4 regions of the Mesorhizobium sp. P3_A9 genome follow, and region 2 is predicted to be linked to each of the others. Evidence: predicted binding sites of a transcription regulator. Region 2 holds the regulator's gene; each other region holds the start of a gene.
What was found. Region 2 encodes LexA, which represses DNA repair genes until DNA is damaged. Its sites were predicted from a motif close to TGTTCNNNNTGTGTTCNG; they were not measured.
Positions count from the first base shown of each region.

Region 1: a site for LexA is predicted at 983-1,000, ahead of parE (DNA topoisomerase IV subunit B). Genes of this name have one in related genera too.
Region 3: a site for LexA is predicted at 1,442-1,459, ahead of AC1DX0_RS05765 (ImuA family protein). Genes of this name have one in related genera too.
Region 4: a site for LexA is predicted at 1,162-1,179, ahead of AC1DX0_RS32970 (carbohydrate kinase family protein). Genes of this name have one in related genera too.

Region 1 is NZ_JBFUGJ010000075.1:15,374-17,576, reverse strand. Features, by position in the region: gene parE (DNA topoisomerase IV subunit B) at 1-912, opposite strand, end outside; gene cpaB (Flp pilus assembly protein CpaB) at 1,150-2,082, shown strand; gene AC1DX0_RS13385 (type II and III secretion system protein family protein) at 2,113-2,203, shown strand, end outside.
Region 2 is NZ_JBFUGJ010000089.1:11,968-14,170, forward strand. Features, by position in the region: gene AC1DX0_RS14850 (ComEC/Rec2 family competence protein) at 1-675, shown strand, start outside; gene lexA (transcriptional repressor LexA) at 669-1,406, opposite strand; gene AC1DX0_RS14860 (GntR family transcriptional regulator) at 1,788-2,203, opposite strand, start outside.
Region 3 is NZ_JBFUGJ010000019.1:31,802-34,004, forward strand. Features, by position in the region: gene AC1DX0_RS05760 (DUF6504 family protein) at 1-460, opposite strand, end outside; gene AC1DX0_RS05765 (ImuA family protein) at 402-1,418, opposite strand; gene AC1DX0_RS05770 (LysE family translocator) at 1,832-2,203, opposite strand, start outside.
Region 4 is NZ_JBFUGJ010000483.1:973-3,175, forward strand. Features, by position in the region: gene AC1DX0_RS32970 (carbohydrate kinase family protein) at 13-957, opposite strand; gene recA (recombinase RecA) at 1,237-2,203, shown strand, end outside.

The DNA.
Region 1 (2,203 bases), on a different contig from region 2:
CCATTCGAGGGAGCCATGGCCGCCTTGTTTTTCGCTTTTTCCCGCGAAGATTTCGCGCGTCACCTGGAAGTCGTCGCCGAGCGATGCCTTGAGATAATCCTTGAGGCCGCCGGGAAAATGGAACTCCGCCTTTGCCGGCGTCTGGTCCTTTTCCTTGATCAGCGAGGGATCGCAGGTCCAGCGGATCTCGACGCCGCCGAACAGATAGGCTTTCGAGCGCGTCATGCGGTAGAGCCGCGCCGGYTCGAASGCCGCGCCCTTGCCGAAAATCTGCTCGTCGGGATGGAAGCGGATTTTYGTKCCGCGCCGGTTRTGGACCTCGCCKAGSTGCTCMAGGCCGGTCACCGGGACGCCGCGCGAAAAGCGCTGGCGATAGAGCTGACGGCCGCGTGCGACCTCGACCTCGAGATGGTCCGACAGCGCGTTGACCACSGASACGCCGACGCCRTGCAARCCGCCSGAKGTCTCGTAGACCTTSGAGTCGAACTTGCCGCCCGAATGCAGCGTCGTCATGATGACTTCGAGCGCCGGCTTCTTGAATTTCGGRTGCGGRTCGACMGGAATGCCGCGGCCATTGTCGGTGACGGCCAGATAGCCRTCGGCSGWCAGCTCGACRTCGATGAAGGTSGCRTGGCCGGCGACCGCCTCGTCCATYGAATTGTCGATGACCTCGGCGAACAGATGGTGCATCGCCTTGTCGTCGGTGCCGCCGATATACATGCCCGGCCGGCGGCGCACCGGCTCCAGGCCTTCGAGCACCTCGATGTCGGCGGCGCTATAGCCCTCGCTGCCATCCTTGGTCGCGGCCGGACGTTTGGCGGCCTGCACCAGCGGGTCAGCCGGGCGCGCGGGTGTGCGAACCGGCTGTGGCTGCTTGTCCATGTTGCCGAAGAGATCGTTGTTGTCGTCCATGCCTGCCATCGGGTCCGATGCTGCGAATCACCCGTCGATACTGCCACGCTTTGCGGCGCCAAGCGACGGAGGTTCCTGTTACGTTCGGGGATTTGACCCGTCTTATCCTAAAACCATTCGATAACCAAGCGGGCGGAAATAGGTCGAATGCAGCCGCACAAGATTCCTGATTCTTTAACAATGCGGCCTAGCGTGAGCCCAACATAATAAGAAACTGCGGGCATCAGGGGTTTCGGCGTGAGGGGCAAGGCCATAACGATGATCGGCATCGCCGCCGTTTTCGGCGCGATCTCGATCTTTGCCGCGGATTTCTGGGTCAAGAGCCAGGCCAAGCCGGATGCCGAGGAGAAGACGGCGTCGATCGCCGCTCCGGCACCGCCCAGGATCGAGTTCAAGACCATCGTGGTGGCGAACGCGCCGTTGCGCTACGGCATGGAACTCGACCGCGCCAAGCTCAGCGAAATCCCGTGGCCGCAGGATTCGCTGCCACAAGGGGCATTTCCCACCATCGATGGGTTGCTTGGCGAAGGCAGCCGCGTGGTGCTGTCGCCGATCGAGGTCAACGAACCGGTGCTGCTGACCAAGCTGTCGGGTCCGAACGGCCGCGCAACGCTCTCCAACATGATGACGCCCGGAATGCGGGCGGTCACCATCCGCACCGACGAGATCGCCGGTGTCGGCGGCTTCGTGACACCGGGCGACCGCGTCGATGTCGTGCTGACGCGCGATGCCGGCGAAATCCAGGAAGTCGCCAAGAACGCACAAGGGGCGGCCGGTTCGACCATCACCTCCGAGATTGTCGTCGCCGACGCCAAGGTACTGAGTGTCGGCCAGGGCGCCGACGTGCGCCAGACGACGCCGCAGGTGACCAATTCCGTGACCATCGAGGTGACGACCGAGGGCGCGCAGAAAGTGGCGCTTGCCCGCACCGTCGGCACGCTGTCGCTGTCGCTGCGCTCCGCCAGCGAAGGCGGCGACGGCAAGGACGGCGTCACCACCATCTCTTCCTTCGGCGGATCGGTGGCGGCCAAGGCTCAGGCCGCGGCCGGTTCGCTGTTCGATGCGATGACCAAGGAGCCGGAGAAGCCGAAATTCAAGACGATCATCGTGACGCGCGGAACGAAGGCCGAGGAATATCAGGTTCCTGCGCGGGACCAGAACCAGAAGTAAAGGCCGGTGGGGACCGGACGGGACAGGGCAATGTTGATGCGTACCCTATATCGAATGACGGGCCGGTCGCGCTTCGTGCGCACGCTGGCAATGGCGGTTGCGGTGGCTGCGAGCGGCATGC
Region 2 (2,203 bases):
GTCGCCCTGGTCATCGCGACGATGGCGACGACCTGGCTGCGGCTTGCAGCGCTGCCATTCGCGCTTGCCGGCCTGTTGACGGTGTCCGATACACGCACGCCGGATGTGCTGATCTCGGAAGATGCGCGGCTGGTCGCGCTGCCGATCGGCGGTGGAGAACTCGCGGTCAGCCGGGCTCGTCCGAACGAATTCACCGTCGACAATTGGAAACGCGCGCTGACGTCCGAAACCATCGTCGTGCCGGAGATGTTCAGCAAGGCGGATGGGCAATTCGACATTGCCGATGCCGTCGATCTGCCGCTGGGAGCGCCGTTCTATTGCACGGACGGCGTCTGTCTCGCCAGGCACCCGTCCGGCGCGATCATCGCGCATGTCGAAGACCGCAAGGACACATGGAAAGCCTGCGGTTTCGCCGATTTGATCGTCGTCAATGACGCGACCGGCTACGACGCCTGCCACAATCCCCTGGTTCTCGTCGTCACCAAACGGCAACTCGCCCGCAAGGGCAGTGCTGCCGTCTTCTTCGACCGTCAATCGGCGACCGGTCCGCCAACCGTCAACTTCTCGGTGGACACACCATATCGGCCCTGGCACGCACAGCGAAAATATTCACGCGAGGCGAGGGGGCTGGCGCCCTGGCGCAAGCCCGAAAAGCCGGCCGCTCCTGCTCAGTAGCGCCGGATCAGCCCGACGAGCTTGCCTTGTACCTTGACCCTGTCGGGGCCGAAGATACGCGTCTCGTAGGCCGGGTTGGCGGCTTCAAGGGCGATCGAGGCGCCCTTGCGGCGAAAGCGCTTCAGCGTCGCTTCCTCTTCATCCACGAGCGCCACGATGATCTCGCCAGGCTGGGCGGTATCGGCGTTGCGGATGATGACGGTGTCGCCATCGAAGATGCCGGCCTCGATCATCGAGTCGCCCTTGACCTCCAGCGCATAGTGCTCGCCACCCATGATCATGTCCGGCGGCACAGAGATCGAATGCGTCTGATGCTGGATGGCATCGATCGGCACACCGGCGGCGATGCGCCCCATCACCGGGATCGACACGGCGGAAACCGCATCGTCATCATTGCCAGCCGAGGGCAAGCGCGACGGCGCCGACTTGATCTGGCGGCCAAGGCCACCTTGACCAAGACTGCCCTGGATGACGCTCGGCGAGAATTTCTTTGCCGCGTTGAGGCCGGGCGCGATTGAATCCGGCAGCCGCAGAACTTCCAGCGCGCGCGCCCGATTGGGCAGCCGGCGGATGAAACCGCGTTCCTCCAGCGCCGTGATCAGGCGATGGATCCCTGACTTGGAGGCGAGATCAAGTGCTTCCTTCATCTCGTCGAAGGAGGGCGGAATGCCGCTTTCCTTCAGCCGTTCATGAATGAACATCAAGAGTTCATGTTGCTTACGCGTCAGCATGGCAGCCCCCAAGGCTTGAACAAAAGGTCTGAACCAGAATCGAAAAACAAACCCAGAACAAACACTATCTGTTCCAGTTGTGTTCTGCAACCGTTTAAAGTTTAGTGAATTTGTTAAGACGGCTGAAATTATTTGGCGCCCGGCAGCGGGCCGTGTTCGAAGCCTGCCTGCCGCAGCGGGGCGCTCTCTGGCTTTGAAATTGTTATGGTTAATGGCCTGTGGCCTATCCTAGTCGGCGGTCTGGCATCAGTTGCCGATAAGGCTCGATGAGCGTGTTTCTCCCTTTCACCGATCATTGGCCTGCCGTGAACGAAACGAAGCCAAAATGCCAACTTTACCGAGAAATTGCCACACTGGCTTTGGTCCACGATCCTCGTTGCGCTACCGTTTGTTTATGCTGCCGTCGCCGGCATGGACATAGACATGCAGCGTATAGCCGATGTGAGCGATCATCAGGTTTTTCGCGCGCCCGATGTTGCGATCCAGTGCCGCCTCCATGAGCGCGGTGTGGTGTTCGATTGCGACCGCCTGGCGCAACGCTTCCACGGCTTCCTCATAACCATGCTGCAGGCCGGCGGCCGCCCGCAGCGTTGGCGCCAGGCCGAGAAAACGGTGATGGCGACGCAACTGATCCACGATCGTGGAATGGAAGGTCAGCAGCCAGGGCGATGCTGCCGCGCTGAGCAGGGCCGCGTGGAAAGCCTCGTGCTTTTCATCCCATTCGTCGACCACCGCGTCGGATGGATCGTCGACCGCGGTCTTGCAGCGCGACAGCCGGTAATGCGCAGCGACGACGG
Region 3 (2,203 bases), on a different contig from region 2:
TCGCCGGGTCGATGCGCAGTGCAGCGAGCGGCAAGGGTGCGAGCAGGGCTTCCTCGTCGCCGCCATCAACGATGCGGTCGCCGCAAAAGCGTGCCGCCGCCCAGGCCGCGCCCGGTGTCGGGGCAAGGCCGGCGCGGACATCGAAACCCTGATGGAAGAAGCGCGACAGGATGTCGTCCAGCATGGCGCGTTCGCCGCCGAACAGATGGGTGCAGCCGGTGACGTCGAGGAACAGGCCGTCCGCGCCGTCCAGCGCCACCAGCGGGGTGTAGCGGTCGCACCAGTCGGCCAGGCCTTCGAGCAGGCGCCGGTCGGCCTCCGCATCGGCCTCGACGATATCGATCGACGGATGCATGGCGCGCGCATCGGCGATGCCCATGTCGCGCTTCAGGTGCAGCGCCTCAGCCCGCTCGTCGAGGGCCGAAATGCGCTGCGCGTTGCCCTGGCGATGGCTGACCACCAGCGGCGGATGATCCGGCGGCCGGGAACGCCATGACCGCCCCAGACGCTGCCGCAGGATCCTTTCGGCCGCCAGATAGGGAAACCACAGCGACAGGATCCTCTGTCCGTTGTTTCTGGCCCCTTCTTTCGTCGAATGCGCGTTCATCGGGGTTCCACTCCAGTGTGAATTGTCCAGGCAGGGCCGTGCGGCTCTTGCCGATGGTGATGGTAAAGGCGGGGCGGCCGATCGAACCGGCGAGCGGCCCGGCGATGGTGGCGCGTGGCGTGGCCGGCGCCGACGAGACGATGAGCCGAACGGGCGCTGCCGTCGGTTCGGGCGCGGCGGCCTGCCGCAGTAGAAACACCGGGCGGCCGGCAGCCTGCGCCCTGGCATGCAGCCGGCGCGTCGCTGTCAGGTCCAGCCGCTGCGGGTTGCCACGGATTTCCAGGATAACGGCAGCGAGCGCCGTCATCCGGGCGGCCTCCTCGGCGACCCACAGTGCGTCGACGAGCTTTGGCGCCTCGGAAAACAGCAATTGCCCGGGCTCGATGCCGAACGAGGCCTGCAGCCCCCTGGCATAGGGAAAGCCGGCCTCGCGGAAGATTTCCGTGGTGCCGATCCAAAGCACCGGCAGCCCTTGCGCCTGCTTGAGGATCAGGCTGGTGAGCGACAGGGCGAAACCGGCGACGGCTCCGGCATCGCGGGTTTCCAGGCCATGGATTTCGCTGAGCGCGGCTTTCGGCAGGCCGCCGCTCAGGGCGGCATCGAGCCGTTCGACGCCGATGGGCAGGAAGGCATCCGGCAAGGCCGCCGCAATGCCGCGCCGGACGATCGTGAGATCGACATCGGCGCTGACATCAGCATCAAGGAGTGCGCCAGCCGGCGCCTGCAGGCGTTCGGGCAGCGTTCCCTCGATTTTCGCGATCTGGCGGCGCAGGGCAAAAACAGTTTCCCGCGCCACGGCTGATATCGCCATGACGGTCAGTGTCCACTCACAATTGTTCCTGTTATGTTCCTATAGATTCCAGAGGGCAGCAGAAGAGTCAAGCAGAGTCATAAGGAATTTATTCCTCAGTGAGGTGGCCACGAGCCCAGCGTATGGGTAGATCGCAGCATCCCGTGATTTCGTCATCCTAGGGCGAAGCAGCCGCGCAGCGGCGTCGCGGAGACCCTGGGATCCATGCCGCGACCTCGACTGTGGAGTGCAGCGGAGCAGAATTCTGCACCGTTGCGGCGCTCAAGAGTCCCGGCATGGATCCTCGGGTCTGCGCCGCGTCGCTGCGCTTCTTGCTCCGCCCGTGGATGACGAACCGATGGGCTTTTCTTCGCCAATCGCCAACGCATCTGGCTCGTCAACACAACGACCCCGTCAACTTTCTGCGCTGAAAACTAGCGCTGGCCGCCAAGAGCCAGCCGTGCGGCCAGACCCGCGAACACGGTTCCGAGCAGGACCTGCGGTGCGCGCTGGAACCGCGTTCGCCTCGACAACGCCGTTCCGATCCGGCTGGCGGTCAGGATGACCAGGCCGTTGACCACCAGCCCGATCAGATTGAGCACGGTCGCCAGCAGCAGGATCTGGCCGGCGACGGAACCGGCCTCAGGGCGCACGAATTGCGGGAACAGCGCCAGCACGAACAGCGCCATTTTCGGGTTGAGCAGATTGGTCAGCAGGCCTTGCCGAAAAATCCGGCCGCGCGAATAGCGTGGCAGGCCGGCGACCGGGGCAAAAGCCGTTCCGTCGGAACGGAATGCCTTCCAGGC
Region 4 (2,203 bases), on a different contig from region 2:
AATTTGCCGGTCTCATGCCACTTCCCTGGCCTCCGGCACAAGGGCCAGCGCTTCAGTGAAGCTTGCGGCGGTGAAATCGGGAACGGCGTCGGCACTTTCGATAGCCAGCGTTGCCGCCGCGACGCCGTCGCGCAAGGCTTGGCGCAGGGGCAGGCCGCGCAGCAAAGCCGCGATCGTTGCGCCCGCCAGTGCGTCGCCGGCACCAGTGACATCGGCAACTCTTCTCGGCGGTGGCGGCTGGATCGAGAAGGCGCCTGCTTCGTCGAAACCCAGCACCGGTGCGCTGCCTGCCGTCACGATGCCGCTGGTAAGGCCGCTGCATCGCAACCCGTCGATGAGATCTCGCTCGGCGGCATCTGCATGGACGCCGGCCAGCGCGATGGCTTCCCGCCGGTTCATGAACAGCTGAGCCAACGCGCCGAGCACCGGTATCAGCCGGATCACCTTGGCCGGCGAAATGGCAATGGCGAATACAGGTTTGCCGACGGCAAGCGAAACCAGCCGCTCCAGTGCCGCCGAGGGCAGATTGGCGTCGCACAGGATGGCGTCTGCGTCGGCGATCGCCTCGCGGACCTTGGAGCGCCTCATCTGCTTGGGGAATGCCAAATCGTACAGCGCCATGTCGGCAAAGCCGACGATCAGTTCGCCCTCGCGGTCGATCAGTGCCGTGTAGCTCGGCGTCGTGCGGTCGAGGAACACGGCCGAGAGATCCGCGATGCCTGCTTCCGCTATGGCGCGTGAAACCGTATCGCCCGCCGCATCGCCGCCCCGCATCGAAAGCAGTGAAGCGGAAGCGCCGCGCCGCACCGTGCTGCGCAGCGCGTTGAAGACGCCGCCGCCGACATCCTCGCGCATCGTGCCTGGATTGGATGCGGCCGGCACGTAGGGGCCGGACACCTGGCCACGCCGGTCGATATGGGCGCCGCCCACGGCCAGTATCTTTGTCGATTTCACCATGCCGGCGATATGCCCTTTGTTATTCTTGCCGCGCAAGCGCTAGGCTGCGACTGGAGTTTCGCATGCGAGGCAGCGATTCGGCAGGCCGAGACAACGGGGCCTGCTGGCCTAATGCGAATGCGTTGCTGCTTACGTTTCTGGGACGAAAAAAGAACAAATCGGGATATTGCTTGTTTTTCAAATGCTTGTTGCCTCTTGCCAAATGAGAACAAAAAAGGTACAAAATGGCAGGGATRACGGATTGTCCGGCCTTCATTGACGACCAAGGGGTGATGTATCATGGCTCAGAATTCTTTGCGGCTTGTAGAGGATAAGGCAGTGGACAAATCAAAGGCTCTGGATGCGGCGCTGTCGCAAATCGAGCGGGCTTTCGGCAAGGGCTCGATCATGCGGCTCGGCGCGAACGAGCAGGTCGTCGAGATCGAAACSGTGCCGACCGGCTCGCTTGGCCTCGACATCGCTCTTGGCGTCGGRGGCCTGCCGCGCGGCCGCATCYTCGAGATCTACGGGCCGGAAAGCTCGGGCAAGACGACGCTGGCSCTGCACACSGTGGCCGAAGCCCAGAAGAAGGGCGGCATCTGCGCCTTCGTCGARGCTGAYCATGCGCTCGATCCGGTCTATGCCCGCAAGCTTGGCGTCGACCTTGAAAACCTGCTGATCTCGCAGCCCGACACCGGCGAGCAGGCGCTGGAAATCTGCGACACGCTGGTGCGTTCCGGCGCCATCGACGTTCTGGTGGTCGATTCGGTGGCGGCGCTGACGCCACGTGCCGAAATCGAGGGCGAGATGGGCGATTCGCTGCCTGGCCTGCAGGCCCGCCTGATGAGCCAGGCGCTGCGCAAGCTGACCGCCTCGATCTCGCGCTCCAACACCATGGTCATCTTCATCAACCAGATCCGCATGAAGATCGGCGTCATGTTCGGCTCGCCCGAGACCACCACCGGCGGCAATGCGCTGAAATTCTATGCGTCAGTGCGTCTCGATATTCGCCGCATCGGCTCGGTCAAGGACCGCGACGAGGTCGTCGGCAACCAGACCCGAGTCAAGGTGGTCAAGAACAAGCTGGCGCCGCCCTTCAAGGTGGTCGAGTTCGACATCATGTATGGCGAGGGCGTGTCCAAGACCGGCGAACTGGTCGACCTCGGCGTCAAGGCCGGTGTGGTCGAGAAGTCGGGCGCCTGGTTCTCCTACAATTCGCAGCGTCTCGGCCAGGGCCGCGAAAATGCAAAACTGTTCCTGCGCGACA